DNA from 3 places in the Brevibacillus sp. BC25 genome. Region 2 is predicted to be linked to each of the others. Evidence: riboswitches for the same ligand, from Rfam matches in the RefSeq annotation. Region 2 holds a riboswitch; each other region holds the start of a gene.
What was found. Region 2 has a riboswitch for cyclic di-GMP ahead of PMI05_RS22605 (GNAT family N-acetyltransferase). Riboswitches for the same ligand answer to the same signal wherever they lie in the genome.
Positions count from the first base shown of each region.

Region 1: it holds a riboswitch for cyclic di-GMP, as region 2 does, so the genes downstream of both, PMI05_RS14675 (aldehyde dehydrogenase family protein) here and PMI05_RS22605 (GNAT family N-acetyltransferase) in region 2, are expected to answer to the same signal.
Region 3: it holds a riboswitch for cyclic di-GMP, as region 2 does, so the genes downstream of both, PMI05_RS18705 (methyl-accepting chemotaxis protein) here and PMI05_RS22605 (GNAT family N-acetyltransferase) in region 2, are expected to answer to the same signal.

Region 1 covers NZ_AKIX01000050.1:24,958-35,418, reverse strand. Annotated here, with positions in the region: gene PMI05_RS14690 (hypothetical protein) at 1-1,056, opposite strand, end outside; gene PMI05_RS14685 (M14 family metallocarboxypeptidase) at 1,191-2,864, shown strand; gene PMI05_RS14680 (methyl-accepting chemotaxis protein) at 2,927-3,808, opposite strand; gene PMI05_RS14675 (aldehyde dehydrogenase family protein) at 3,839-5,296, opposite strand; cyclic di-GMP riboswitch class I at 5,382-5,467, opposite strand; gene PMI05_RS14670 (methyl-accepting chemotaxis protein) at 5,644-6,588, opposite strand; gene PMI05_RS14665 (hypothetical protein) at 6,613-7,368, opposite strand; gene PMI05_RS14660 (RsmB/NOP family class I SAM-dependent RNA methyltransferase) at 7,454-8,866, shown strand; gene PMI05_RS14655 (hypothetical protein) at 8,945-9,190, opposite strand; gene PMI05_RS14650 (LysE family translocator) at 9,343-9,981, opposite strand; gene PMI05_RS14645 (Lrp/AsnC family transcriptional regulator) at 9,987-10,421, opposite strand.
Region 2 covers NZ_AKIX01000095.1:7,168-17,628, reverse strand. Annotated here, with positions in the region: gene yhbH (sporulation protein YhbH) at 1-78, shown strand, start outside; gene PMI05_RS22625 (YiaA/YiaB family inner membrane protein) at 165-452, shown strand; gene PMI05_RS22620 (hypothetical protein) at 458-784, opposite strand; gene PMI05_RS22615 (alpha/beta hydrolase) at 781-1,833, opposite strand; gene PMI05_RS22610 (methyl-accepting chemotaxis protein) at 1,949-3,439, opposite strand; gene PMI05_RS22605 (GNAT family N-acetyltransferase) at 3,432-3,986, opposite strand; cyclic di-GMP riboswitch class I at 4,181-4,264, opposite strand; gene PMI05_RS22600 (peroxiredoxin-like family protein) at 4,438-5,100, opposite strand; gene PMI05_RS22595 (Crp/Fnr family transcriptional regulator) at 5,185-5,862, opposite strand; gene PMI05_RS22590 (DNA alkylation repair protein) at 5,862-6,701, opposite strand; gene PMI05_RS22585 (hypothetical protein) at 6,835-7,020, shown strand; gene PMI05_RS22580 (DNA alkylation repair protein) at 7,144-7,851, shown strand; gene PMI05_RS22575 (amino acid ABC transporter substrate-binding protein) at 8,013-8,789, shown strand; gene PMI05_RS22570 (amino acid ABC transporter permease) at 8,862-9,521, shown strand; gene PMI05_RS22565 (amino acid ABC transporter ATP-binding protein) at 9,536-10,282, shown strand; gene PMI05_RS22560 (KTSC domain-containing protein) at 10,347-10,461, opposite strand, start outside.
Region 3 covers NZ_AKIX01000067.1:17,132-27,592, forward strand. Annotated here, with positions in the region: gene PMI05_RS18695 (DEAD/DEAH box helicase) at 1-354, opposite strand, end outside; gene PMI05_RS18700 (transporter substrate-binding domain-containing protein) at 608-1,465, opposite strand; gene PMI05_RS18705 (methyl-accepting chemotaxis protein) at 1,582-3,555, opposite strand; cyclic di-GMP riboswitch class I at 3,628-3,728, opposite strand; gene PMI05_RS18710 (formate--tetrahydrofolate ligase) at 3,867-5,510, opposite strand; gene PMI05_RS18715 (RNA-guided endonuclease TnpB family protein) at 5,655-6,767, opposite strand; gene PMI05_RS18720 (FAD-binding oxidoreductase) at 6,961-8,325, opposite strand; gene PMI05_RS18725 (TRAP transporter large permease) at 8,342-9,616, opposite strand; gene PMI05_RS18730 (TRAP transporter small permease) at 9,624-10,091, opposite strand; partial or broken gene dctP (TRAP transporter substrate-binding protein DctP) at 10,156-10,461, opposite strand, start outside.

The DNA of each region.
Region 1 (10,461 bases), on a different contig from region 2:
CGCGTAGTCGGCAACCAGCCACCCCTGCTGTACACCAGCGATGACAAAGCGGTTCATAGCTGCGTGATTGTGAAAGTAAGAAGCATATTTTTTCGAAGATTGGCAAAAGTCCTTTTCTTGATACTGATCACAGCCCCGCAGCATCAGATCAGCCGCTCCTGTGTTGAATCTCGTATCGTAAAAGCCCTCTGGTATCCCGTAATCGCCACTTAACCACAAGGAGCGCGGCTGCGTCTTCCAGTACCCCTCAGGCTCTTGCTGCTTCAGGCTCGCTTTCAACATCACATAGCCCATATCCCGGGCAGCCTTGCTTCCACCTGTATATAAAAAGGAGCGAAGGACATAATTTTCTGGAATCCGCCAAAAAGAGGCCTCCGAAGTCGGCTCGTACGTTGAAGGGCTTTGATAGTAATACCCATCGTACAGCCATTTTGCCTTTTCCGTAACGTCCAGGTTAAGCCAGACGCTATCAATCGATTGTTCTCCCCAAGGAACGAGCGGATCTCTCGAATCGAGCGCCCACATTTCGCTGATAAAACCTGCTTTCATCGGCAGCTTGATCACCAGCTCGACACCAGATGATGTCTGTTTTACTTCGACTGGTATCGACAATGCCGGCTTTTCTTCAATCGTAGCTCTACCATTATCCACGTAGGTAATGGGCTTACCTAACCAAATATACCTGCCCTCTGTCTCTACAAAACCAGAGGAAAGCGGAAGCGTCTGTGCTTGATCAAGCGTGACAACCTTCCAATACGGCTTCTTCGACTCATCATAAGCTCGATAGCGGAACATTATGTTCTGACTGTTGCCCTGAATCGGGATGGTGAAAACGTAGGGCATCATATTGCGCTGACCTGTCATTTTATGCGCCCAATACGTGACACCATCTGAGAAACGAAATTCTTGTTTTTGGTGAATCGCGCCATTCAGGTGGTCAACAGTTTCTGTTTCTGTTGGTTTTTTCCATTCGTTTGCAGAAATATCGCTCGGAAAGAAACTACTTACGGCGATGGCCGTCATCAAAAGGAGCATTCTGCTGATTTTTCTGACCATGTCATCCCCCTATTCTATTAAAGGAGAACCGAAAGTCCTACTTTAAAATGAATATTTCGTAGCGATTATTATTTTTATAATAATCTGATAAATTAATCATAGGTGTCTAATTTCTATTTCGCAGGAGGGAATTTATGGACAAGAAAGTACGCTACGTTGTTTCTACAGCACTCGTAATATCTCTGTTCACCAGCCCCTCAATCATCCATGCCACCCAAGCTGAACCACCGCCCCACATTCCTTATTACGGAATAGGGCCAACCTATGTACAGCCTGCACAGATTGAGAGCTTGTTTCCCAAGCCAACTATCCAGTTTGAGACACCCGGCTTCCAAGAAGGAAAAGAGGCTTTTACGTCCCAGGAAGAAATGATGGCTTACATAAGCAAATTGGCTGTAGGCAACAAGGAAATCAAGCTGCTCTCCATCGGTACATCCTTGGAAGGTCGCGATATCCCCCTGCTCCTATTCAGCAAAGACCACGGCAAGCTCAAACAAAACAAGGAGAAGCCACTCATCTGGCTCCAGGCACAAATCCATGGAAATGAACCCGCCTCTGGTGAATCTGCTCTCGTGATCGCCAAATGGCTGGCAGAAGGAAAACTTGGCACCGACCTCCTGGATAAAGTAAACGTTGCAATTGTTCCTCGCATCAACCCGGATGGCTCCTACCAGTTCAAACGCTACATCGCGACAGAGCTGGATGCCAACCGCGACTACATGAAGGTAGAATATCCAGAGGTGCAAGCCGTTCACCAAGCCATCCATGCCTATCAACCTGATGTCGTGCTTGACGCTCATGAATACGGCGTCTCTTCCAGCCAGCTTCGCGATGTTGGGGAAAAAGGCGCAATCTCTTCCTACGATGTTCTGATCTCCTCTGCGAAGAACTTGAATATTCCCGCCAACCTGCGCAAAATGTCAGACAACCTGCTCTTGGCTGACGTTCAACTAGCACTCGACAAGGAGCAACTTTCTCATCACGCATACTATACGCTTGCAAAAGGCAAGGACGGAAAAGTGACCGCAACAGAAGGCAGCACAGAGACGAGAATCGGACGCAATGCCTTGGGATTGAAAAACACGTTGACGTTTTTGGTGGAAACACGCGGCATCGGCATTGGACGCGCCGATTTTGAGCGCCGTGTATATAGTCAGGCCATGACTCACGCTGCTGTCATCCAATCAACAGCAGCCAACGCCAAAGCAATCAAGTCCACTGTGACGCAGGCACGCGCAGAAATCATGGAAAAAGGCAAAAAGGCGAACGACAACGACAAACTCGTCATCCTGAGTGAGAATAAGCGAGTACCGGGTCAATCTCTCGAAGTGGTCGATCTAGCTACAGCAAAAAAAGTGTCTACCCCCATCGACTGGGTAAGCTCCACGGATGCCTATCCCGTACTCGAACGCGAGCGCCCCACTGCTTATCTCATGCCTCCTGGCTACCATGACGTTGCAGCCAAGCTGGAACTGCTCGGTGTTTCGGTAAGCAAGCTATCAAAAGAAACGACTATAGCGGTAGAAAGCTACACCATTTTGGAAAACAAGGTGAATACGATTTACGAGAATGGGCATTTCACCAACCAAGTGACTGCAAATGTAACAGAAACAACGAAAACCTTTCCTGCGGGTAGCTACGTGTTCAGCATGGCCCAGCCAAACGCCAACTTCATAGCATTGGCCATGGAACCGGAATCAGTAGACAGCTACGTCACGTTTAACTTCTTGCCCGTTGAAAAAGGCGATGAAGTACCGGTGTATCGCTATATGCTGGAGCAATCGCTACCTACCACACAAAAAAACTAAAGGAAAAATTCCCCTCTCTAAAGTTAGACTCCTGAGAGGGGAATTTTGTTACATGTATGGGCTTACTTTATTTCAAACACTTCTTGGGACAGCCCTGCCAGCTTTTGCGTATTGTCGCTCACTTCGACCATCGTCGCAGAAATTTCCTCCGTAGCAGCTGCCTGACTCTCCATGGTTTGATTGATCAATTCAATCGAATTTTGCAGCAAGGTTATCAAATCCCGGATGGAATCTGTGGTTTGCTTGATTTTGTCTGCATTGTCCCGTGAATCCGTCGCCATATTGCGAACCTCATTCGCAACGACAGCGAATCCACGCCCTGCATCTCCTACCCGCGCAGCCTCAATGCTCGCATTCAGTCCCAAAATGTTACTTTGATCAGCGATTTTTTTCACGGCGAGCGTAATTTGCTCGATCTCAGTCGTACTATGGCTCACATCGTTGGCTTGCTCTGAGACCGCCTTCATTTGCTCGTTCAAATTCCCGATCTGCACAGCCATCTCTTGTGTCGTAGCACTGACCTGTTCGACGACACTCGAGAGATTTGCGGCAATTTCATACAGCTCATTAGCTCGCTCCATACTCGAACCAATGCCGACACCGCCGATGACTTTTCCCGTGTGATCATGCAGGGGGATCGCCCGTGCGACGAGAGGAAAACCAAATAATTCTTTGGGGACTATCATCGCCTGCTTGGTGTTTTTACGAATCGCGTTGGTGATCACATCTCCTTCTTGTAGTGGATCACCTGGCTTGACTTGCAGCGCAAATGTTTGGGCAGGCACATTACGCAATAGCTTTTCCGTGTCGTAGACCCCAATGGTAATGTCATCGGTGAGTAAATCATTTAAATAGGGGGCAACCTTGATGAACGCCTCGAGCAGTTCTGCGTTTTTCCCCTTTTCGGAAGCTTCTGTTTCGTTCCATTCTACGTAACCGTTCATGACCCTCTTCACCTCTATATTTTGCTGGCATTAGTACGGAAATTGACGCTTTTTGTGCTGAACCGAAATCCATTTCAGCGTAGTAAACTCTTCTAGGCTCCATTGACCATTCAAGCGTCCCAATCCGGAATGCTTTTCACCGCCGAACGCCACAATTGGTTCGTCATTGATCGTTCCATCGTTGATATGAATCATGCCGGTCTCGATGCGCTTGGCCATCTGTGCACCTCTCTCCAGATCGCGGGTATGAATCGCCCCGGACAATCCAAATGGTGTCTCGTTCGCCATGCGAATTGCTTCTTCCTCGGAAGCAAACGACATAATGCAAACAGCCGGACCAAACAGCTCTTTGGATGCAATCGACATGTCTGTGGTCACTCCTGTCAATACGATCGGCTCGACCACGTTGCCTTTTACTTCCCCTTTCAGTGCAGGAACGGCCCCTTCGCGTATCGCCTCATCGATCGTTGCCATCAGGTTGGTGACTTGCCGTTGATTGATCAACGGACCGATTACTGTGTCAGGATCATTTGGGTCGCCAACCTTGAGTCCAGATACTTTTTCCACATACAGATCGAGGAATTTATCGTATACATCTTGGTGAACCAGAACCCGGTTAGCCGACATGCAAATCTGACCTTGGTGGGTAAAGCGGCTGAATACCGCTGCATTGACGGCATACTGTAGATCCGCATCCTCCAAAACAATCAGTGCACTATTGCCGCCCAGCTCCAAAATCGCCTTTTTGAAATGCTTCGCTGCCACTTGCGCGATATGGCTTCCTACTTGGCTAGAGCCTGTAAACGAAAGGATGCGCGGAATCGGATGGGAGACAAAACCATCGCCAATTTCAGCAATATCCGTCACAACAACGTTGATCAAGCCTTTGGGCAAACCTACTTCTTCAAAAATTTTCGCGATGAGAGTGCCACCCGTGATTGGCGTGTGCTCATGCGGTTTTAGGACGACACCGTTGCCCGCACCAAGAGCTGGAGCTACGGACTTCATCGACAGATAGAACGGGAAGTTGAACGGACTAATGACACCGACAACTCCTACGGGAATCCGATACAAGCGATTTTCTTTTCCGTCTACGGGAGAAGGCAGAATTTTTCCTTCCATGCGTACCGGGAACGTAGCCGCCTCGCGAATAATATCCTTCACAAGCCCGATCTCAAAAAATGCCTTCAGTCGGGTTCCACCCAATTCACGAATGATGATCTGAATGATTTCTTCTTCATTCTCTTCGATATAGTGAACAGCACGCTCCAACATTCGGGATTTGGTATAAGCATTCACTTCATCCCACTCTTTTTTCGCGTCGGCTGCCGCCTTGTAAGCCGCGTCGATATCCTCCAAATTTGCCATTTTGAATTCTGCGATGACTTCCCCGTTGTAAGGGTTGATATCTTGCAATGTCTTCGCGCCAAGTCCGTCGCGCCACTCCCCATTGATGTACTGCTTGTCCAGTGTTTGAAGGATTGACATGCTTTAACCTCTCCCTTTTGTAAAGTAAATAGGCCCCCTTCGCATGAAAGGAGCCGTAAAACTAAAACAGCAAAATACACTGCTAGTCGGCAACCCGGCTGCCATCGTAGCGTGTACATTAGGCCCGTGGCTTTGCGTCCCCAATTTTCAGTGGGTTTGCCCATTCATAGCGAATGCTGATAAGATTTTGTCGAAAAAAGGAAAGATATGGAGAATCCTACTTTGATTATAGTACTCCATTTCGAATAGTCAAACGAAAACATGTAAATATTTCGTGAAAGGAAGTGAATAAATACCAAAAAGTCCGCATCGCTTGGATACGGACTCCTGATTCTTCCTGCTCATACTCACAATAACGATTTGACATCCTTTACACTCATCGCGAGCTTTTGCTCTACTGCGTTGGCGTCCCTCACGTGCTTGGCCAAGCCTTCATTCAGTTCTTCCAGCAAGCCCTTCGCATCACTTACCTGCTGGGACACATCGTCAGCAAATCGCTTTTGGTGCGCGATGATTTCCATCACACCTGACACTTCGACGTTCAGTGCCTGGAAAGCGTTCACGATCTGATCTGTCTTCTGTGCAGCATCCTTGCTGATGGAAAGCCCGCCTTTGATCGCACTGCTGCTTTTTTCACTGTTGGACAATGCTTCTTTTGTTTCTTCCTGAATCTTGCCAATCAGTTCTGCAATGGTCTTGGTCGAATTCGCTGTCATCTCGGCCAGCTTCCGTACCTCATCCGCTACGACAGCAAAGCCTCTGCCTTGTTCACCCGCACGTGCCGCTTCTATCGCTGCATTCAGGGCGAGAAGGTTGGTCTGATTCGCAATGTCACTGATCACCTTAACGATACTCGTAATTTCCGAAGAGCGCTCTTCCAAGCGGCTCATGGACTTGGACGTATGAACCGATTCTTTGTCCAGCAGGCTCATGACTTCCACAACGTCCGTCATTGCTTTCTTACCTTCATCTGCACGCGCTACCGATTGTTTACAGATGTCCGTCAAGCGCTCTCCTCGATCCGACAGTTGGCTCGCAGATTCATCATCCCGCTCGTTAATGACCTGGATATTATCTACGACACGCTTCATCCTCGTCACCAATCGCACCGTTTGCTCGGATTCGGCGTTCATCGCTTGGTTCGAAGTGAGAATCGCACCCATCTGTTCGTAAATACCGCGAAGCTCATGTTTCCAAGCGTCTTGGTGGCCTGCCATTGTGGTTGTGGGAGTTGCCACTGTCGTCGCTGCTGTCTCTTTTTCTGCTAGGCCTTTGTCTTTTTTCCAAAACATCCGCTTCTCTCTCCTTTGTACCCATCAATTGTCACCTCGGCGGCTATATACGCGGGACTCGATTATTCCCGGATGTTGTTTCGCCAAGCTCAGCAAGTTTTCCAAGAAATAATAGTGACCCTCCAAGAGCTCCACGTCTTTACGCTCAAAATGCTTCGCCTGCAAATACTGCTGCATTTCCAAAGCATAGCGCTCCAGTTTATCGTGAAAATCGTTGGCACGAAGCATTTGCTCCACTTCTGGATATTCTGTTTTCAGGCGACTGATCTCGCTGTATACACGCCCACCCTCCAGAATCATCTGGTAGGCCGTACGCTCAAGCGTAGCTGTCGTAGCTGCCTCCTGCTCCTCACGCTCCTCGCGCAAAGCTGCCAAGTACGTGATAAAATGGTAGACAGTTAAAAACAATGGTCCTAAAAATAGAATGATCCCTGCTTTGTACACATGCTGATTGGACAAATTGCTGATGAGCAGGAACAAGTGAAACAAGATCGCACCCAACCATACATAGATGATGATTTGGTGATTGATCTTCCCTGCCTTTTGGTGGCGAGAAAAGGCAAAGGTAAGTCCGAGCAGATAAAAGGCAAGTAACGTAAAGCTGGCAGAAAACAAAGCCATCTCCATATCGATCAGCCAATCTGCGTCGGCGGGTATTTCGATAAAGAATTCAAAAGCGAGCACCAGCAGTGAGAACAGCAACCCCATGATCCAAAACCGGCTTACTTCCGAGTCATTCCTCCGCCGGGAGCGGTAGCGTTTTGCACGGGATCCTTCCATAATGCTCTCACCTCATTCTCTATGATTCGCCATGATTCTATCTTTTCCTTTCACATGGGGCCAAAATCTGACATCGGAGGCTGTTATGACAAAAAATTTACCAACATCATTTACCGAGCGCATGCAAACCTTGCTCGGACACGATTATGAGGCATTCGTTTCCTCGTATGATCAGCTCGTGACACACGGCTTGCGGGTCAATCCGTTGAAGGTGGATCGTGACGATTTTTTAAATATCTCGCCGTTTGCTCTGGAAGCAGTCCCTTGGTGCGAAAACGGTTTTCGCTACAAAGAGCCAGATCGGCCCGGCAAGCATCCTTTTCACTCCGCTGGCATGTACTACTTGCAGGAGCCAAGTGCGATGTCCGCTGCCGAAGCACTCGGTGCACAACCTGGTGAGCGAATTCTCGACCTGTGTGCAGCGCCAGGGGGCAAATCGACGCAGCTTGCAGCGTTTTTGCATGGACAAGGAATGCTCGTGGCAAACGAAATCCATCCTGTTCGGGCAAAAGCCTTGTCAGAAAACCTGGAGCGCTGCGGCGTGACCAATGCCGTCGTGACCAACGAAACGCCCGAACGCTTACAGGAGCGATTCCCTCAGTTTTTTGACCGAATTTTAGTAGACGCTCCTTGCTCTGGCGAAGGAATGTTTCGCAAGCTACCCGAAGCAATCGAAGACTGGAGCCCAGCAAAAGTAACGGAGTGCCATGTCATGCAAGGCGATATTCTCGAGGCGGCCGCTGCTATGCTGAAGCCAGGCGGGACGTTGGTCTACTCCACCTGTACATTCGCTCCGTTAGAAAATGAGCAGTCCCTGGTTAACTTCCTGGGAAGTCACCCGGAATTTGAGATCGTCCCGCTGCCACATGCAGATTGCTTTTCTGCTGGTCAACCAGAATGGGCGTCGCCACAAAATGAGCAGCTCACCCAGACAGCCAGATTGTGGCCGCATCGTCTACAGGGAGAAGGTCATTACCTCGCCAAGCTGCAAAAGAGTGAGTCCGCAGAAGTTCATGAACCTTCCGGGAAACGGAAAGAAAAGCGTGCGGCAAAATCTGCTCCGGCAGGTCGAAAAGAAGCCCTAGCAGCTTGGCGTACGTTCGCGGACGAAGCACTCCCGACGCTCTCCCAACCATTCGATGATGAATCAGCTTTTCTTTTGTTTGGCGAGCAGCTCTACTACTCACCTGCTCCTGAGCTCAATTGGGACAAGCTAAAGGTCGCGCGCGTCGGTCTGCACCTAGGAACTGTAAAAAAGAACAGATTTGAACCTGCACACGCCTTGGCACTCTCCCTCTCCCCTGCGGAGGCAGCCCGTGTCGCTTCATATGGCGCAGAAGATCCTGAAATGTTGCGGTACTTAAAAGGAGAAGCGCTCACGCATGACGGTGAAAGCGGCTGGACGCTGGTTACGGTAAATGGATTCTCCATCGGTTGGGGCAAGCAATCTGAGGGGCAACTCAAAAATCATTATCCAAAGGGTCTACGCTGGTTGTAGATTTGCATCAAAAATAAAAAAAGCTCACAAAGCTACACGAAATGCATTCGTGACTGCTTGTGAGCTTTTCTCTTTTTCTTATGATCGCCCTCTGTGGGACGGATTGTCTACTACGGTCAAAGAGCCATTTCTAATATAACGCAATATTTTTGAAACAGATATTCCTGTTGCGTTGGCAATTTGCATCGCATTCGAATTCGGATAAGTTCTCACGTAATTGCGAATCATCTGGTAGTCTTGTATTTCGTTTTCTCCGCAAACCTGGCAACTGTACTCTCCCCGGCCCATCGGACTGCCGCATTTCAAGCACGTATCCGTCGTCATCACTGGTTCTCCTCACACCCTGTACTATTGTACTTTTACAAGAAAGGGTTCTATCTTCCTATCTATTACCCAAATCACATGGGAGGAAAACACTATTTTCTATCGCAAATCCTGTATGCTATTAAAATTCGATGCAATCATTCCGAACTCCTTTAAAAAGGCCAGTATGGCGGCATCAAACCGCTTTTTGCGAAAAGGACAATCGCAAACCCAATCAGAAAAATACCACTGAGCCCATGAAAAACGTTGAGCCATCCCGGGCGAAAAAATCGCGCCAAATACGCGGCCAACAAAGCTACCAGCCCCAGGAACAATAAAGTCGATAACAGACAGCCTGTCGCAAACAAGAACAACTCTGTTGAATGAACAAAAGTGCCAGATGCCAATAGTGAGCCAAATACTCCCGCCCAAAATAGAACGGTCAGAGGATTCGCAAGTGTCAGAAGCACGCCGTGCCAAAAGCTGCTTCGACCCGATGGTGCATGCTGGACTGGTGCTTGTTCATGATCTCCTCTGCCTTTTATGGCACGCAAGGTTTGAATCCCAAACCAAGTCAAAATCAGGGCTCCCATAATCAAAACCATCTGTTTGACCCAATGGATTTGTAACAGCAGCGACAGTCCCCCGATCGCGCCCACCATATAAACCGCATCTGCGAGTGCAACACCCAGTACCATCATGAGTGCATCCCGCAATCGCCGAGTCATCGAGCGATGCAACACCGCCAGACAAACCGGACCAACGGATAGCTGGAGCATCATCCCAAATAATAGACCGTTCCAGATCGCCACGAGGTTCACATCTCCTCTTTCATGGAAGACAGGACGATCATCGTATTCGTCTTGCTTACACCTTCTACTTGCTTCAATGTTTCAGAGATGAATCGTTCCAGATCGGCCGTCCCTTTTACCGCAATCTTCAATACATAATCGTAAGCTCCCGCAATATGATGGCATTCCAGCACACAGTCTGCCTGCAAGACCGTTTCGCGGAAGCCAGCAATATGCTCCGTTTTCTCGATTTGCACCATCACAAACGCAATTAGGTGAAGCCCTAGCTGTTCCCGATCCAGCTTCACTGTGAATTGCCTGATGAGTCCTGAATCCTCCATCTTGCGTATTCGCTCGGAGACCGCAGGCACGGACAAATGAACCTGCTTGCTGATGTCTGAGCTGGTGATTCGGGCATTTTCCCGCAATAAGCGGAGGATTTGTTCATCAATCCGATCCATTTGATCTCCCTCCTTGTTTTACGTTCATTATAACAACTTC
Region 2 (10,461 bases):
CATTGTGTCATTCGGGAAAAGGGCGAGGTATACAAGGCGTTGCGTACTTTCTTTGGCAAGAAGGAAGCTGTGAAGTAATCATAGAGGCAACCGGGCGAGAAATCGTCCGGTTGACTTATATTTGTTTGCATGAGCTACATAAACAAAATGTGAGGGGTGTTACTATGTATCCACAAAAGCATCGGATGCGCAACACGGGAGCCTTCACTTTCTTGGCATACTTTACATTGGGCGCAGGTGTACTGCTATTTTCCATCGGTTTATACAATGCAACAGGTCTTCAGCTGCACGAAAAGGGGTATTATATCGCATGTATGCTTCTGGTAGCAGTTGGATCGATTTTGACGCAAAAAGTAGTGAGAGATAATGCAGAGGATCGAGCGATTATCGAGGAACAGGAAAGAGAATTTAATTTGAAGGTATCGAAAGCGGAGAAAGAAACGCCGAATTAGCCTGTTTACATATGGGGGCCGGTTAATGTAGTTGGCCCTGTAGAAACTTCGGAGTCTTGTATTACCGTTAGTGTATCGCAGAGCAGTATCTCTCTTTGAATGACTGTCTGTAGCATATTTTGAACACTCGTATTCAGTAGGAATAAATTACTGAGAGATACAGGCTGAGTAAGTCCTGGCATCGTTCCGAGTGCATACTGAATCTTTTCTGCTTTCGCATTGACGATATGACTGAGCCCCAATTCTTCCAAAGCGATCGAGGCTAAAAGTAATATAATGGCATTCTCACGAGTAAGGCTGATTGGATGTTCGCCCAAAACCGTCAGGGTCATGCCCTGACGGTTTTTCGAATGAGCTCTATAAACTCGGCTGTTTTCTCGATGTGTGGAGCATGCCCCACATTTTCCATAACAATCTCCTTATAGGAACCACCAGCGCGCTGATATTGTTCGAGCACGTCACGTATTTGGGAGACCATTGGCTGCGGGGGATAATCGTCTTCCCCCGGCCATCCGGGGACATAGTCAAGCTTGCCCAGCGTACCGAAATCAGCAAGCGACTGATCCGAGATAATGGCATCATCCGCACCACGAATCCATAAAATCGGACACTTGGGCTCAATCTGGACAATACCGGACAAATTTACGTATTTGGGAGAAATCGCATTCGTAATCCCCGTCGTCCCAGGAGCAACACCGGGCCAATCGTTTACATATTCAAAAGCACCGGGGTAAAAGCCCTCTCCTGTTCTCGTAGAGAGTATTGCGCTCACATAACGGTCTTCCTGCTCTCGGTCAACTTGGAACGGGGGCTTGAAATAAAGCTGATTCATGACATTGCGAGGACTGGAGGGAGAGTCATTACTTATATCTTTGGCTGCTATCCTTTTGACCAGCTCGGAGTTGACGGCTCCTCCACCCGAGCCTGAGAAGCTGCTGTAGCACGGGGTGCCCGCTATATCCTTGGTTCCGCCAAAGCCGTAAGGGGACATCGGCGCGACCAGAATCAAAGAACGGACTTCCTGCGGGTGATCGATGGCAAACTGCATTACGATCCCTCCACCCAAAGACCAGCCGGCAAGATGGACAGGTGTTGGTAAGTCCAATGCCCGAATAAACGAATGAAGGTCATCCGACCAGTCTCGCAAACCGCGTGTCGCATCGATGGGCAATGCTTCACTTGCTCCATAGCCACGCATATCAGGTGCATACACACGGTATTGGTCACACAGAGCCGCAATCGTATCGTCCCAGAACAAGTTGGCTGATGCATTGCCGTGAATGAGGAGCAGCGGTTCTCCTTCGGGTACGCCTGCTGTCAGGTAGGAAACAAGCTGGCGATCGGTCTGAATGGTTTTCGTTTCGATACGTGCATCCATCATGACGTGCCTCCTTCCAATGTCCAAAATAAACTATCAGAATATTTCTATTATACGGGGGCTTAGTTACAAAATGAGAAAAGAAAACAACCGCCCGTGAAAGGCGGTTGCAGGAATGCTACATATGGAGACCACGCATCTGTTGTTCGATTTTCTCAAAGCCGCCAGAAACCTTAACGACTTCGTCTTTTTGTTCAGAAACGAGAACAAGCACTTCTTCCAGGCTCTCTTTGTTCTTGTCAGTAATATCTGCGTTGACTTCTACTTTTGCGCCGACTTCCTGAATCATGCTGTGCACATGGATGATGAACTCTTGCAGGTTTTTCGTTTTATCCGCAAAGTTTTGCATGTAGTTGTCTACATTGGTGAACATTTCTTGTACTTCGAGGATGCCCTCGCTATTTTTCTCAAAAGAAGTCTGTGACTCGGAAATCATATCCGATACGAGCTTCATTTTTTCGCGAATGGTCATGAGCAGGCTCGAGATCGACTCTGAGGATAGCTTGGAGGATTCAGCCAGCTTGCGTACTTCATCTGCTACGACAGCAAATCCTCGGCCGTGTTCGCCTGCGCGAGACGCTTCAATCGTGGCATTGAGTGCCAACAGATTGGTTTGTGCAGAAATCTCGGAAATGGTTTGAATGATTTTCCCAATTGATTCGGTTTCTTTATTGAGCTCTTGAATCAGCTGGTTCGTACCTTGGATGTCCGTGATGAATCGTTCAAAGTCATTGCCGATGTTGCCAATGCGTTTGCCGCTCTCGCTAGTGGCTTCTTTGGTCGATTCTACGTACTCATGCATCTCTGTAACAGAGCGAGTCATATCCTCAACTTGCAGATTCGTCGAGCTCATTTCCCGACGCAGCTCGTCCGTATTGCTGGTCTGGACCGTAAAGGACTCCATAATGTCTTGCAGGGAAGCGACGGTTTCGACTGCCCGAACATTCACACCGTCCGTCACCTGGTTCAAATTCTCTTGATAGTCTTGCATAGAGGTGAGTGATTCATTGATCTGATCCAGAACACGTTGCAACGATTCCTTCGAGGCAATCGCTTCTTGCTTTTGTTGCTCACTTTCCTCTTGCAGCTTGTTATTGAATACAGCATGCATCATGCTCGTGACAGAGACGAAGCAGAAGGTAAGCAGGAAGTACATCAGATCAATATTGTTAGTCGAATGGAAAATCGTTTCTCTCTGTGTCAGGAAGTAGTAAGAGACAATACCCAATGTCGATACAATCGTCAAAATATTGATGAGTCGGTCTTGATAAATCCCCATGACTGCTACAAAGAACATAATGGTCATGATATTGATCATATGCGGGTCCAGTCCAACTACGATGAACATGAAGATCCCGATTACGGCGAGGTTGAAAAACTTCATGAAGGGCGCTGCTTTTTCACGGAAACTCGGGCGATTGGAGATGTAAGTAAAAGGTGCCAGCACGCCATACAAAATACCCAGTATCGTGAAAACGAATGTGTACGATACGCCTAGAAAGAGGTTTAAGACCTGAACAATCGTAATAATACTTGCGAATACGATTACGACCCAATTGTTTCTTCTTCTCAATAAATCAATGTTATCGATGTTATCCATGTTACCCACCTACCTCGACTTTTACTTGGTTGGATGACGACGAATTGTACCAGGAATATTTCGGATCGTGCTTATTGTCATAGACATCTTTTAGATGGAAGAGGGTCGGAATGGCATCGGCCCCTTTGTAAAAGACGATATCTTTGGTCTGAGTCGCTTTTACTTGATACTTCTTGTTAATGAACGAAAAAAAAGTCGGATCTGCTACCCCAATTGCGTGGGTATAACCATTCTTTTCAGCGTAATCTATCATCAAGCAAATTCCCTTTTGCCCTAGTTGTCCGCGGTATTTCGGCAAAACAGCGAGACTGTCTACCTCCATTACTTTCATATCTTCTGTAACAACATCCTGAAAAAGTGATTTCATATAAGCACTTGATTTGGAAAAGGGCGTCATTTCAAATGTTCCACCTGCTTCACCATCTTCGGCAATTAAGAGGAACTGAGCCGAGCCTTCTTTCGCGTACTCCATCTCGAAGCCCATGCTTGTCCATACTGTTTCTTTGATTTCATGAAATTTTGCTAACTCTTGTACGGTTTCTACTTGTTTGTACATAACTCGTCCACTCCATCATTTTCTCTGATTGAACCATGTTGTGTATGTTTGACGTCTCAAAAGTTATGTTTTTCCATCCGTTACGAAAATGAAAGTGCTTTCATCCTCCTTTCAAAAATGTAAACACAAAAAAAGGCCGTTCCATCGAAATGGAACAACCGAAGCTACCAACATCGAAAAAATAGTCTCAAGATGATGGCAACCCGGCTATCATGGTCAAAGACTGTAGACCCGTGGTTTTGCGTCGCCACCTTTCGATGACTTTGCCTTTTGCATTCTTTAGCAAAATTTGTAAAAACGTGTCGAATTTTGCTAGAGATAATCATGCAAAATATAAGCCAAAAGATATAACTTTGTCAAGTTTTGGTAGGGAAAAGAAACTAATTGTTCATAAAGCATAGACGTACAAAAAACCAGTTATGGTATCAACTGGTTCTTCGTTATATAGGCGTTAGGTTAGGGTACGCAGAATGTCTAAAACTTCGGTTGGCTCCATTCGCTTTTTGTAATCTGGATCTAAGCATGCTAACCGGATTACGCCCTGGTTGTCGAGGATATAAGTAGCAGGAATGGGGAGCGTCCAAAAATCGTCACTATTAAAATGCTTGAGATCAATATCCAATGATCGGTAGGTATCCTGTAAATAATCAGGCAGTCTGAATCTGAGTTTATATTTTTCTGCTATCTGGTTGTTGGTATCGCATAACACGGGAAAGCTCAGTCCGGTTTTCTCTTGCATAGTAAGAGAGTGTGCAGGAGATTGTGGACTAATGGCAAACAATTGGGCACCCAGAGAGGTTATCTTATCGATCTGTTTTTGGTATGCTTGCAGCTCCAAATTGCAGTAGGGGCACCATGATCCACGGAAAAACGTGAGGACGATGGGACCTTTTACGATTTCTTCCGACAAGGTAATGGTCTTGCCAGTGTGATCGTTCAATGTGAAATCAGGCGCAAACGAACCAATCGGCAAGCCCTTTGCGTGTCCAGAGGTCCTTAGCTCCTCGATTGATCTTGTAAATGAATCTGTTACTTCACGAGTGAGGAAGTCTGCTATTTGAATGGTTGTATAATCTAGCTCTTCGCGCAGGCTCTGGAAATGTGGTTTATCCATATGTCGTTCCCCTCTTTTTCGAAAGAATAGTAGAAGCTATAGCTTTACGATATCTTTCTTTTGGAGGGAAAGATGTAAACTGGATTACATCTTCTTTAAAATGTTGTCCCGATGAATGGAAATGGTTTTAAAGCCTGTTTGAATCAGTTCTTCTCTTGCTAAAGCACGTAATGCTACCGTCACAGCTTCCCTGGATGCCCCGACAAAATGGGCGAGCTCTTGATGGGAAAGAGGTAACTCAATTTGTTGAAACGCAGAACTGTTAGGATTGCCAAATTGGTCGGCAAGCCTTACTAACGTGGAAATAATGCGATCTTGTAAAGGGAGAAGGGCAAGATTTTCGGCTGCTTGGCTGATCGAAACCATTCTATCGCTAATGAGCTTCATGATCTTCATCATCAGTTGCGGATGTTCGATTATGTAGCTCTCAAATTTTGCTTTGCTCATTTTACAAATGAGGCAGTCTTCAATGGTTTCTATATACATCTCCCGTGTACCTAACGAGAGCAGATCCACTTCTCCAAACACATTGCCTTCCCCGAGGATATCAAATGTAAACTGCCGACCATCCCGATTTACTTTATATAAACGTACTTTCCCCTGTTTGATGAAGTAGAATCCCTCCGAAAAAGTTTCTGGTGTTTGAATGCACGTATTTTTGGGGAAAGGGGTTAAGGAGGTTAATTGATCGATTAAGCGCAAACTTTCCTTGGATAATGAATTCAACAAATAAAATTGGGATAAATATGAGATTCGGTTCATCATTTCTGTTCGGTTTGGGTCTTCAGAATGGTTCTTTTCGCTTTGGTAACAATTCTTTTCGTTTCCTTTGTATCAGAGATTCTTAGCCACTCGTCACAAAGCTGTATCACCCAGTCTGGTTGTGATTTACTCGCATCGTTCAACCAATTCCCTACAGAATCTTGAACATATTTAGATGCATCTGACTTCACTGGCATGAGCAAAGGTAGGCAGAGAGCAGGATCATTTTTCAATGCGTCAATATGCTTACACCAGACACCTCGTGGGCGTGTGGCTTCTACCGCAAAGCGGCGAATATTTTCGTCGGTATCAAGTACCCATTTGCTCAGGAGTTGAATGGAATGGTTCAGATCATGCACGAGAGAATCTCGAATCGCCATCCATGCGATCTCTCTCACTCCAAAATGATGATCTGCCGCGAATTTTCTTATTTGCCTTAGTTTTTCTTCGAGCGATAAGGTGTTGTCCAAGCCAATGATATAGGCACTCCAACAACGTACACTGTCTGACTTGTGGGTAGCCAACGATAGGAAAACGGGAGACGTAGCTGTGGGTTCACCCGATTTGTATAAGATCGCAAGTAGTTCTAGTCCAATCAGACGGATAGCTTTCATTCCGCTAGTAGATCCCGTTTCTTCTAATTGATCAACAAGTCGAGCGACATGCGCATCTAATTGAACATGAGGCAGAACGCTTCGTAATAGATGAATATGATCAACAGCCTGCCATTCAGTCAAATTGACGCTTTCTAATTCTCCAGCATGAAGGAGTGCTAATACATTTTCAGGGATGAGTGAGGCTTTAACTGCTCCTTTTCTCGTGTGTACCGAATCCGGCATTTTCAACAAACCCCTTTTCACTGAAGTGATAGACATTCAAAACGGAATAGCTGCAACAAAAGTATACATAAAAATCACCCATAACAAAAATTTTCCAACCATCCGATAACTAGAAGGAATAGGAGGGGATTTTATGAAGGAAGTAAAAGTGATTCAATTTTACTTTTCCGGTGGCGGTGAAACGATTAGCATCGAATCGACGGAACCGGAAGAGATCATTCAAATGGTCGCGAATCAAAGCGACGGAATGCTTCAATATGATGATGTTGTCATCAATGTGAGAAATGTTTCGTATATCAAAGTACGCAATCAGGCGTAAGGATAGGAAAAAGACGTCAAGCTCCAATACGAAAAAGCTCTCCTTTGAATGAGGAGGGCTTTTTCGTGTTGGAGGTAGCGCTGCTGGTTATCCTATTAATAGAAGAAAAAGGAGGGTGGAAAGATGACGTTGGAAGAAGTCATGCAGAAGCTCGAAGCGCTGGGGACAGAGCAGACGAAAAAAACGTTATTACGGCATGGGGGGAAAGAGCCTTTGTTTGGCGTGCGAGTCGGCGATATGAAAAAGCTGGTCAAGGAGGTAAAGCGTGATCAGCAGCTCGTCCAGGCGCTGTACGATACGGGAAACTACGACGCCATGTACTTGGCCGGATTGACGGTTGACCCGAAGAGCATGACAAAAGAGCGGCTGCAGGCTTGGGTCAAGGAAGCGTCTTGGTACGCGCCCGCCGAATATACGGTTGCGAGTGTAGCCGCTGAGAGCCATTTTGCTATGGAGTTGGCGCGGGAATGGATCGAGTCAAAAGAAGAGATGGTAGCCACATGTGGGTGGAATACGTATTCGAACTACTTGTCGATTACTCCCGATGAACGGCTAGATAAAGAAGAAATCAAGCGGCTCCTCATGAGAGTAAAGGAGACGATTCACCAGGAACAGAATCGCGTACGGTACACCATGAATCAATTCGTTATTTCAGTAGGAGCGTATGTACCGGAACTTCATCAGGAAGCGTTGGAAGTGGCCGCAGAAATTGGCAAAGTGCATGTGGACGTCGGACAGACAGCGTGCAAGGTTCCGTTGGCTACGGAGTATATCAAAAAGATAGAGGAACGAGGGAGTGTCGGAAAAAAGAAAAAGACGTGCATCTGCTAGTCGGGCATTTTACTCATTCATTTGGCGTATATTTCTAAGGCGCTTTTGTTTACTAAAGTATCGACTATTCTTTGCTAATGTGCTATCATGATACCTTGTTAACGTATTACCACTTTATCAGAGTAAAATATAGAGTAGAGAAAACGAGGGGGATCATCACGATGAAGAAAATAGCATGGATGTCATTGTTATTGAGTGCGATTGTTTCATTGGTAGTGGGCTGTTCCAGCGCAAAGACTGGCGCTGACGCGAACAAGCTGATTATCGGAATTGATGATAAGTTCGCACCAATGGGATTCCGGGATGAGAAAAATGAGCTAGTCGGTTTTGATATTGATTATGCGCGTGCAGCTGGCGAAAAGATGGGAAAACAAGTCGAGTTTCAACCTATCGATTGGAGTGCAAAAGAGTCTGAACTAAATAGCGGTCGTATTGATTTGATCTGGAATGGATATACGATTACGGATGAGAGAAAAGAGAAGGTTCTCTTTACCAAGCCTTATCTGAAAAACGCGCAAGTAGTGGTTACGATGGCAAATAGCAACTTGACCAAGCTGTCGGACTTGGCTGGTAAAGGAATTGGTTTGCAAAAGCTGTCTTCCGCAGCTGATGCTGTCAATGCAAGTGACATGAAAAATCAGGTCAAATCAATTACAGAGTATCCTGATAATGTACTGGCATTGAGCGATATGAAGATTGGCCGCGTGGAAGCAGTTGTCATTGACCAGATTGTTGCCGATTACTATATGGCAAAAGAACCTGGAACCTTTAAGCTGTTGGAAGAATCACTTGCACCTGAGGAGTATGGAGTGGGCGTCAAAAAAGGGAACGAGGCGTTATTGAACGAACTGCAAAAAGCCTTGGATACCATGAATCAGGATGGAACAGCTGCTAAAATATCGGAAAAATGGTTTGGCGAAAATCGCGTGTTGAAATAAACGAAAGATACGATGGCTTCGCCGAATGATTGGCGAAGCCACGCTTTATTATAAGAATTAGGAGCATACCAGATGAGCTTAGACTATATTATCTCCATTACCGTGCCTATGCTAGAAGGGGCGCAGATGACAGTGTTGCTGTTCTTCATCGCTATTCTGGCATCGATCCCATTGGGATTTCTCATTACCTTAATGGCGAATAGCAGCAACAAAGGTCTGTCTTGGTTCGCGCACACCTATGTGTATGTCATGCGTGGAACGCCTCTATTATTACAGCTATTGTTTTTTGTTTTTGGCCTTCCCCTCTTGCCAGTGATCGGAGAATACTTGGTTATGGATCGATTCGTAGCTGCATGCCTCGGCTTCGTGCTGAACTACGCAGCGTATTTCGCGGAGATTTTCCGTGGAGGACTGCTGTCGATCGACAAAGGACAGTACGAGGCGGCGCAGGTCCTCGGTTTTAGCAAATGGCAGACAACCAACAAGATTATTTTGCCGCAAATGTTTCGAGTGGCTTTGCCTGCTGTCGCAAATGAATCCATTACTCTCGTAAAAGACACAGCGCTGCTCTATGCGGTTGCCGTCCCAGAGTTGCTTCACTTTGCACAAACGGCTGTGAATCGAGATTTTACCATTGTTCCGTTTTTTATTGCGGGAATCATTTATTTGTTGATGACGCTATTGTTGACGTTGTTCTTTAAGTGGCTGGAGAAAAGGTTCAAATTCGAATAAAGGGCTGGCGCAATATGGAAATCATTCAAGTATCGAATCTAAAGAAATCGTTTGGCAATCAGGAAGTTTTGCGAGATGTCTCGTTTTCGGTGAAAAAGAACGAAGTCGTGGCAGTAATCGGGCCTTCTGGCTCCGGCAAAAGCACGATGCTACGCAGCTTGGTCCATCTGGAGCAGGTGAATGGTGGCAGCATTCGTGTGCAGGATGATTATTTGGTGAAGGACGGCGTTTACGCCAGTAACCAGGAAATCAAGCAGATCACATCAAGAATGGGCATGGTCTTTCAGCATTTTAATCTGTTTCCTCATCTCACAGTAAAAGAAAATCTGGAGATCGCACCACGCGTAGTCAAAGGTGAGGCGCACCAGGACATCCACAGAATGAGTGCAGATCTCTTGGAAAAGGTCGGCCTGTCTGATAAGGCAGACGCGTATCCGGCGAAGCTCTCAGGTGGACAAAAGCAGCGTGTGGCGATCGCCAGAGCACTGATGATGAATCCGCAAATCTTGTTGTTTGACGAGCCTACGTCTGCACTCGATCCCGAACTGACGGGTGAGGTGCTGCAAGTCATCAAGCAGCTTGCCCAGGAGCATATGACGATGATGGTTGTGACGCATGAGATGGGATTCGCGCGCGAGGTGGCGAACCAAATTATGTTTATGGACAACGGGGAATTCGTAGAGTCGGGGACACCAGAGCAATTGTTTACAAACGCTAAATTTGAGCGGACCAAATCTTTTTTGCATCGTGCATTAAAATAGTATGATCAACAACAAATGCCCTCAGTGTCGAGAAGACAGATTGAGGGCATTTTGTATAGACAGGCTACATCACCTGATAGTTCAAGTACCGTTGGCTGATGAACGAATGAAAATGATCACTGAACGAGTCAGCATTTAAAAACGCATTGTAAGCGTAAGGAGTGACCCGACAGTAAACG
Region 3 (10,461 bases), on a different contig from region 2:
TTTCAACGCTTTGATTTGACGCGTGATGTCTTGACCACCATAGATTGGCAGGGCAGAGATGTTTTTAAATTGGGCAATTTTATTAATCTCTTCTGCAACCTGAACAGCCAGCTCACGTGTTGGAGTCAAAACAACCCCTTGAATATTTCCGCTTGTTTCATCCAAGCGTTCAATCAGTGGAATACCAAATGCAGCCGTTTTACCAGTACCTGTTTGTGCCTGACCGATCAGGTCACGACCTTGCAGTGCTACAGGAACCGTTTGATCCTGAATCGCTGTAGCCTCTTCGAAGCCCATGTTGCTCAACGCTCTAACAATGGAGTGATGTAAGCCAAAATCATTAAAAGTCGCCAATGAATGTCAGTCTCCTTTATCAATACCTTCATCTATAAAATTCTCAAAAAAAAGGGCACTATTCCTTACGATCCGGAACATGCCCTTTTATCCCCGATTGTACGTAGCACCCTAAAGAACATAGCTGTAATCGTACCATGCAATGACTGAAAAAGCAAACTGCATATATACCCAAATTGCCTGATTTTGTGATGCTACCGTTTTTAAAAAATAATAAAGCAGCCCAGAATCAGGCTGCTTGTCTGTTATCGGATTATTTTACCCATTTGTTGTAAAGCTCATCAAACATTCCTTGAAGTTTCATCTCGTCCATCCACAGATCCAGGTAGTTAGCGAAGATGGTGTCTCCGCGATGGATCATGTAGCCTTTTTCACTCTTCGTGAACGGATTGTCGGTCAGAGCTGGATACAGGCGGGAATCTGCTTTGGAATACACAATTGCTTCCAGCGTATCTGTGATCATCACATCGTACTTACCGCTTGCTACCAGACCAGGAATGTCGAGGTTGTTTTGTTCAACTGTTACAGTTGCTTTTGTCAGATGTTCACGAACGAATTTTTCGTTGGTGCCACCTGGATTCACACCAATGCGCACCTCTGGCTTGTTAATGTCTGCTACACTCTTGTACTTGTCTTTGTCAACTGCACGAATCAGCGGAGCTTTACCGAACATAATATAAGGATCGCTCATGTGTGCTTTTTTCTGACGGTCTGTGTTGCGCGTAACGCCTCCGACAGCAATATCGAATTTATTTGCCAAGAGATCGTCCATCAGTGTCGGCCAAGAGGTTTGGACAAAACGCGCCTCTACTCCCAGGCTTTTTGCGAATTCTTTCATCGCATCGATATCGTAACCTTCGAATTGGTTTGTTTTCGGATTCAAATATGTAAATGGTTTGTAGTCCCCTGGAGTACCTACGAGGATGTAGCCTCTCGCGATGATTTCATCCAAACGGGATTCAAACTTCTTCGCTTGCGGTTTTTTAGCAGTTTCAGCAGCTACGGTTGTGACAGGCTTAACCGCTGTTGCGGCAAAAGCACCTGTTCCTGATGTCATGAGCATTGTTGCAGCGAGTGTGCTCGCCAAGATTGTTTTTGTAAATTTTTTCATCTGGTTTCTCCTCCTGTTAAACGGTAATGAATTTAGTTATCAGAAATAAACTCCATCATCCTTAATGGCATCCCCCCTTTCAAAGAAAGAGGACTTACAACCTGTTGAGCTGCCTCCTACACAGTAAACCTGCCGATTCCTTGCTGTAATTCTTCTGCCACTGCGTTCAAACTCTCGACAGACTGGCCAATTTCCTGGATGGCTTGAAGCTGCTCTTCGGTTGCCTTTGCCACCGTTTGTGCGTCGAGTGAAGCATGTTTCGCAATGCTATGCATTTCATCTACAGAAGCACTCACCTGTTGGGAGCCTGCTGACATTTGTTCAGATGCTGCGGATACTTCCAAAATGTGCGCGGCAACGTTACGAGAAGATTCCAAAATATGCCCGAAGATTTCGCGAACCTCTTCGACCAGTTGAATACCTTGCTGTGCGTTTTGGTTGCCCGCGGTCATGACCTCTACCGCATGATGAGTATCCTGCTGGATTTCCCCGATCAGCATCGCAATTTTGGATGCGGATTCTTCGGATTGGTTCGCCAGTTTTTTCACCTCTCCGGCAACTACAGCAAACCCACGTCCATGCTCGCCGGCACGTGCTGCCTCAATCGAAGCGTTCAAGGCAAGCAAATTGATTTGCGAGGTCAACTGACTGATCGTATCGAGAATGCCTTCGATTTCTTTGGAACGATTGTTGAGCTGCTCGATGGCTACTGTCGCCTTCGATGTTCCCTCGCCAATGCTTCCCATCTGGCGAACTGCCTGCTCTACCACAGCAGTTCCTTGTTCTGCCTGCTCTGTTGCTATCTGGGCAGCTTCTGAAACATGTGCAGACGTCTCCGCGATTTTCACGATTCCTGCTGCCATGTCATTCATAGACAACGCGACATCCTGCGAGCTAGTGGCCTGCGCCTCTGCTCCCTCAGAAATCTGTGCAATAGACGAACCGATTTGGTTGATGTTTTCCGTCGCTTGTTTAATGCCTTCGGATACTTCCTGACTAAACCGCTGTACTTGATCAGACGATAGAGATACGTCTTCGATCAAATTTTTCAAGTGCGATACGGTCTGGTTAAAGTCACGTGACAGAACGGCAATCTCGTCTTTTCCATCAACTGTTACGGTCTCTTTCAGGTTCCCCTGCGCCACTACATTTACTGCGTGGTTCAGACGCTCAATTGGTTTCACCATGCGTACAGCCAAGAAATAAACGAGGACAACCCCAATTGCCAATACGATGAGGGAAATAACCATCAATCGGACTGACAGTTGATCGACAGGCGCATGCAGCTCCGCTACGGGTGCAGTGATGTATACGCCCCAGTTCAAACTGGTAGGAGAATAGGAAGCAAATCGCTCTGTATTCTCGTATATATATTGGGCGATTCCATGATTCCCTTGCTTGATATCTTCAAAAGCAGTCTGAAGCTCAAGAATACCCATGTCGAGAATCGATTCCTTCAGAATGTACTCGCTATTCGGATGATAAATAAATGTTCCTGTTTTGCTTACTAAAAAGGCGTAGCCAAATTCGCCAAATTTCTCTTCGGACACCTTTTTTTGGATTTCATTGATAGGAATAGTAGAACCGATATAACCGTATTGACGATTGTCCTTCATCAATGGAACGACAAGGGTCACGATGTTATTCCCTGTCCGCTTCGAAATGACTGGCTCGGAGACAACAACCTTCCCTTCCCCTTTACTAGCTTCCTTAATATGCGGACGATCCGAAATGTCGGTCACTTCTCCCATGAAATTGATCACTTTCTTACCACTTAAGTCATGCGAAAAGAAGAACGTCTCAAACTCGGGGTTTTTCTTTTGGGCTTCTTGAATGAGTTTCAGGTCGAATTCGACATTTTGATCAGCCGACATCAACCCTCCGATCGTACTTACAATCTCAATTTTCTCTTGAAAGAAACCATCGATACGAATCGAGAGATTGCTAGCTGACAACTCAGCTTCTTTGTCCAGACTGTCTGCTAAAAGATTGGAAGCACTCCAATAGCTTGCACCGCAAACCGTACCCAAACTAATAACCAACAGCAGGCACAAAACGATAATTAGCTTATTCTTCAAACTATTTCTCATACCGAATCACTTCTCCCTTCTCTTTTTTCAACAAAAAAAAGACTGCCCACCGACAGTCCATCATGACTACGGTATGGCAACCCGGCTGTCCTAGCTGCGAAAGTCATTTGACTTCCGTCCTTAGACCCGTGGCTTTGCGTCCCTGCCTTTCAGCAGGTTTGCCTTTGTCATTCCTTGTTGTTTTTTCAATTAAGGTCCACATTTTTTCAATCTCACCTTTCATTTCCCATAACTTTCCGCCAATAAACCTCGAAATGGAAAAAAAGCTGACAACCTTTTACAGTTGTCAGCTTTTTGTCAAACTTTTTTGATTAGCTTAATCCGATCACTTGCCCATCCTCGTCTACATATAACGATTCCGCAGCCGGCTTTTTCGGGAGGCCTGGCATCGTAACCAAGCTTCCGGTCAGTGCGACGATAAAACCAGCTCCTGCTGATATGCGCACTTCACTCACTTGGATTGTGAAGTCAACAGGTGCCCCCAACAGATCAGCGCGATCCGTAAAGGAGTACGGTGTTTTCGCCATGCACACAGGCAGATGGGACATGCCCATTTCTTCTACCTTTTGCATCGTTTTCAATGCAAGCGGCGAAAAGACAACCCCTGATCCACGATATACTTCTTTCACGACTGTCTCAATCTTGTCTTTAATGCTAAGGTCTTCCTCATACAAGAATCGGAAGGACGAAGGTCGCTCTGCTGCACGAGTCACTTTTTCAGCCAGCTCGACACCGCCTGCTCCTCCTTCTGCCCACACTTTGGACAGAGCCGCTTCGGCTCCGGCCGCTTGGCACAGCGCAACTACGGCATCGACCTCTGCCTGGGTATCCGTCGCAAAATGATTGATAGCCACCACTGCTGGCACACCGAACTTCTGCAGGTTTTCCAAATGGCGCTTGACGTTTTCGAAGCCTTTTTCCAGAGCAGACAAGTTCTCCACTGCGAGGTCAGGTACTTTTACCCCGCCGTTGTATTTCAACGAACGAACCGTAATGACCACGACAGCAGCCGATGGAGTCAGACCTGCTTTTCTACACTTGATGTCAAAGAACTTCTCCGCTCCCAGATCCGCACCAAAGCCCGCCTCTGTTACGACGTAATCCGCCAGCTTCAAGGCCATCTTGGTTCCGATCACGCTACTGCACCCATGCGCGATATTGGCAAAAGGTCCGCCGTGAATGATGACCGGAGTTCCCTCGATTGTCTGTACGAGATTGGGCTTGATCGCTTCCTTCAAGAGAACGCACATCGCATCGACCGCGTTGATTTCTTCTGCCCGTACTGGCTGATCATCGAAATCGTAGCCAATAATGATATGGTTCAACCGCTCGCGCAAGTCTGCTAGATTCTCACTCAAACATAAAATCGCCATGATTTCCGACGCGGTCGTAATCATGAAGCCATCTTCACGCGTCATTCCATTGCCGTCACCCAGACCAACAACGATGTTACGCAGTGCGCGGTCGTTCATGTCCATTGCCCGTTTCCAGACGATTTTCTTTGGATTGAGCCCACGCGGATTGCCATGGAAAATATGATTGTCGATCATCGCTGCCAACAAGTTATGTGCAGCTGTAATCGCATGAATGTCCCCTGTAAAATGCAGGTTAATTTCATCAGCCGGGAGAATTTGTGCTTGGCCACTTCCGGTTGCTCCTCCTTTGATCCCCATGCAAGGACCCAAGGACGGCTCGCGAAGCGCTGCAATTGTTTTCTTCCCGAGAAAATTTAATGCTTGTGACAGACCAATCGTCGTGAGCGTCTTGCCTGCTCCCGCCGGGTTAGGATTCATCGCTGTAACAAGAATCAGTTTGCCATCAGGGCGCTCCTTCACTTGCTCCCATAGCTCATCTGATAGTTTGGCTTTATACTTTCCGTATAGCTCCAAATGCTGTTCTTCGATACCTGCACTCTTGGCAATTTCAACAATAGACTTCATTTTTGCCGTTGCCAAAACCTTATAAAAGTCTATAAAGCTTGTTTGCTTCCTGCTTCTTCGTGCCTGCTTTTGCCGAAGCTACTTACATTGGATATGACACTCCACAGGCGTAAATTCGGATGCAACGAATCCTACATACTAACAGTAACTTGTTTGGTGTTAGCTTGCTAGTTTTGCCAGATTGATAGCAGCATTCAGGTCTCTATCTATCTTTAGCCCACATTGACATTTGAATATTCTGTCTGATAGTCTCAAGTCTCGATTTATCTGACCACATTCAGAACAAGTTTTTGATGAAGGATACCACTTGTCAGCTTCCATAAAGCGAATGCCGTATTTCTCACACTTGTACTGTATTTGTCTTTTGAACTCGTAAAGTTTCTGTTGCGAGATGGCTTTAGACAAATGACGATTCTTCATCATGCCTTTGATATTCAATGTCTCCATCACTACTATGCCAGGCTTGGTTTTCACGATAGCATTTGTAGCTTGATGGAGGTGGTTGTTACGGATATTCGTTAGTCTCCGATTAAGCAAACGAATAGAATTCTCGACTTTTACAATGTTGCTCGTTTTGACGAAACGGTTTCCCTCCTTACTCATCTTGTATTTACGAGAAACGTTACGTTGCAACCTGCGTAATCGCCTCTCCGCTTTCTTAACTGCCTGGAAATAATTGATGTTCTTGAACACCATTCCATTTGAGCATATAGCAAGGTGTTTTATCCCTACATCAATGCCAATGACTGCATGAGTTAGTTTAGGTTTTTCCACTGCTTGCTCAATACCGATTGATAAGTACCAATACCTCCCGTCAAAAGAGGCTCTCGGATTCGTGTACTTCACATTCGCAGGTAGCTTTTCTGCCGTAGTAACCCAACCAATCTTTTCGATCAACACCCTATCATTTTTCACTTTCAACTTCACATTGTCATTGTAAAACGAGGGTTTGGTATGTTTGCGACTTTTGAACCTTGGCTTGTCGCTCAATTTCTTAAAGTACTTCTTAAATGCTTCACAGGCGTCTTTGACGGCTTGTTTAGTCACGTTGTTAGATACATCATACAACCAAGCAAAATCGTCTGTTTGTTTCAACTGAGTCAACTCTTTGCGTAAAACCCTGTCAGATAGAAACTTCCCACCGTTTTGGTAATTTTGTTCCTGTCTTGATAGTGCCCAGTTGTACGACCAACGAGCAGTTCCTGCGGACTTCCACAGCTGCCTTTCCTGTTCAGCAGTTGGCTTCAATCTAACTTTCTTCGCCAAAATCATTTTCTGCTAACCCCTTATAACTCACTCTTTCCTTCTTTCAGAGCGGTTAGTTACCTCCCTGCCATATCAGAATTTTTTTATCGATTCACCATCTCTACATTCTGCATTTTTCCTTTTTCTCCTCTCCTCTTCGACACATTACGCAAAAGAAAAAGCCCACATTCCGACAAACGTTCAGAATGCAGGCTCTCTGTTATTTCCCGAAAATTTTTCCCGGATTCAAAATACCGTTCGGGTCCATCACTTGTCTCATAGCTTGCATGACATCCAGTGCTTCTCCGTGTTCCTTGCGCTGGTATTTGATTTTCCCGACACCCACACCATGTTCTCCGGTGCAGGTTCCTCCCCGACTCAATGCGTATTCCACCAGATGGGCATTTACTTCCTCAGCACGCGCCACTTCTTCGGGGTCATTCAGGTCGATCATCAGGATAGCGTGATAGTTCCCATCCCCGACATGCCCTGCAATCGCTCCATCCAGCCCAGCGCGATCAATGGTTTGCCGTGCGTCCACAACTGCTCCGGCCAGCTCGGAAATCGGCAAGCAAACATCTGTCACCATCAGCTTTTTCCCAGGGGATTTGTGTAGGAAGGCATACGCCAGGTTATGACGAGCATCCCAGAGCTGTGTCCGCGCCTTCGAATCTGTTTCAAAAAGAAACTGCGTGCAGCCATGTCCATCGGCGATGTTCTGCGCAAAGTCGATATCATACGCGAGCCCTTGTTCACTGCCGTGGAACTCGATAAACAGCGTCGGTGCTTCCGGGTAGCTCGTTTCTTTGTACAGATTCACTTGTTGGATAGAACGTTCATCAACCAGCTCGATTCGCGCTACTTGAATACCCGCTCCGAGAATATCCACGACGGTATCGACGGCATCCTGAACAGAAGGGAAGCTGGCACGCGCCGCCGTTGTCGCCTCAGGGATGCCGTAAACACGCAAGGTCAGCTCTGTGAATACACCAAGCGTTCCCTCCGACCCGACAAACAGCCCAGTAAGATGATAGCCTGAAGAGGATTTGGCTGTCATGCTCCCTGTACGGATTATACGTCCGTCCGCCGTCACCAATTCCAGATCGCGCACCTGATCACGCATCACGCCATAGCGAACAGAGGTTGTTCCGCTAGCGTTTGTAGCAGCCATCCCACCTAGAGTCGCGTCCGCGCCAGGATCGACGGAGAAAAACAAACCGTGCTTTTTCAATTCTTTATTGAGCTGAGTGCGCGTCACACCGGGCTGGACTCTCACGAGGAAATCCTTCGGTCGCACCTCCAGCACTTGGTTCATCAAGGAAAAATCCATGCTAATTCCGCCCGCATAAGGAATCGCGTGGCCTTCCAGACTGGTCCCCATGCCAAACGGTGTTACCGCGATGTGCTTTTCGTTGGCCAGCTTCATGATTTGACTGACTTCCTCTGCCGTCTGCGGAAATACGACCACATCTGGAAGATGCGGGGTATGGTACGATTCATCATGACTGTGGTGCTCCAGTACAGTGGGGTTGGTCGATACTCGTTCTTCCCCCAGCAATCCCACTAACGCTTGCTTGTAATCCACGTTGGTTCCTCCTCCGTTACTTGCTCAAGTTAACAAGGAATAAGCTGATTTCAGGAATGTAGGTGATGAGCATCAAGTCGACGATCATGATGACCAAAAACGGGATCACCGCTCGCTCAATCTCCGTATTCTGGAGCTTCGCAATATTTCCTGCTACCAACAAATTGATCCCAACCGGTGGAGTCAGCATACCGATAGCGGAGTTGACGACCATGATCACCCCGAATAGCACCGGATCAATGCCCAAAGAATTCGTGATCGGAAGCAGGATCGGCGTCAGAAGAATAATCGTAACCGCCGTTTCCATGAACGTCCCCAAAACGAGCAGTAAGATGTTAATAATGAGTAACGTGATGATCGTGCTGTCGGTAATCCCCAGCATGAATTGCGCAATTTCCTGCGGGATGTTTTCCCTCGTCATCAGATAACCAAATGCATTGGCGGTCGCGATAATAAGCATGATGACCGCGGTCATGCTAGCAGAGCCCGCGAATATTTCCCCCAAGTCCTTCCACTTGATTTCCCGGTAAACGAAAAGACCGACAACCAGACCGTAAATCACGGCTACCACTGCTGCTTCTGTCGGAGTAAAGATGGCTCCGTATATACCACCAAGGATAATGATCGGCATGAGGATCGCCAAAATGGAGTCCTTGAATGCCTCCCATATCTCTTTAGACGTATGCTTCTCTCCGCCACCCCAGCCGTTTTTCTTACTGATCCAATACGAGTACAGGATCAGTGAGATCGCTACGAGAATCCCCGGCCCGATCCCGGCAATAAACAAATCGCTAATCGAGGCACTCGCTGCTACCCCGTACAAAACCATTGGCACGCTCGGAGGAATCATGACACCGATCGTTCCGCCTGTTGCATGCAAGGCCGCAGAAAACCGGACATTATACCCTTTTTTGACCATGTGCGGGATCAAAATTCCCCCTACGGCTGCCGTTGTCGCAGCAGAAGAACCCGATATCGCTGCAAAAAAAGTACAACCCATGACCGCCACGATAGCCAATCCTCCCGGCAGGTTCCCGACAATCGTATTCGCAAAACGAATCAGCCTAGCCGAGATTCCGCCTGTTTCCATCAGCTTTCCTGCCAAGAGGAAGAACGGGATCGCCATCAGTGGGAAGGAATCTGTCCCGTTGAACATTTTCTGAATGACAACCAGAAGAAGGATGTTTCCCTCCAGCATAAACACGACAACGACAGATAACCCCAGTGCTACCCCAATCGGTACGTTCAGGATCAGGAGCACCAACAGTGTTACAAACAAAATCGTACCCACAATCTGGTCACTCCTTCCCGGTAATGTCTTTCCATGTCACGTGGATCACATTCATGATGAGTAAGGCACCGCTAATCGGAATCACCATGTATACATAGCCCATGGGAACGAGCAGAGTGGGTGAGGTTTGTGTCATGCTTCTCGCAGATAGCACGTAGCCTTGCTGAACCATGACGAGAAAGAAAAGCAGACTACACAAAGCTGCAATAACCAGCACCACCTTGTTCATGCGAGGCGACAAGTACTTTTGAATGTATTCCGTACCGATGTGTGCTTTGATCGACATCGCGTACGCTGATCCCAGAAATGTGATCCAGATTAGCAAATACCGAGCCAATTCCTCCGTCCATGCCAAGGGCTGGTCGAGCAAAAAACGGAAAAGCACCTGCAGGAAGACAGCGATCACCATAATAGCCAGAAGGGCAATGATGAAAAAACGAAGGATGCTGTTTATTTTAGAAACAAGGTTGCCCACACACAATCTCCTTTCGCAGGAAAAAGGGGAGAAAAGCCAGAGTGGCTCATCTCCCTTCTGTCGTTTATTTTGTATTTACAATTTGATCCACCAGCTCTTTGCCAAACTGCCCGGAAAACTTGTCATAGACAGGCTTCATCGCATCGCGGAAAGCTTGTTTATCCACATCCTCGGTAATGACTACACCTTTTGCTTTAATAGTGGAAATGGCCTCTTCTTCCATCTTGATCATCAACTCGCGCTCGTACTGACCCGCTTTTTTGGCTTCCTCGGCAAGAAGTTGCTGGACATCCGCCGGGAGCTTGTCCCATACAGGCTTGCTGAACAAGATCATCGCCGCTGAGTAGACATGCCCGGTCAATGCCATTTG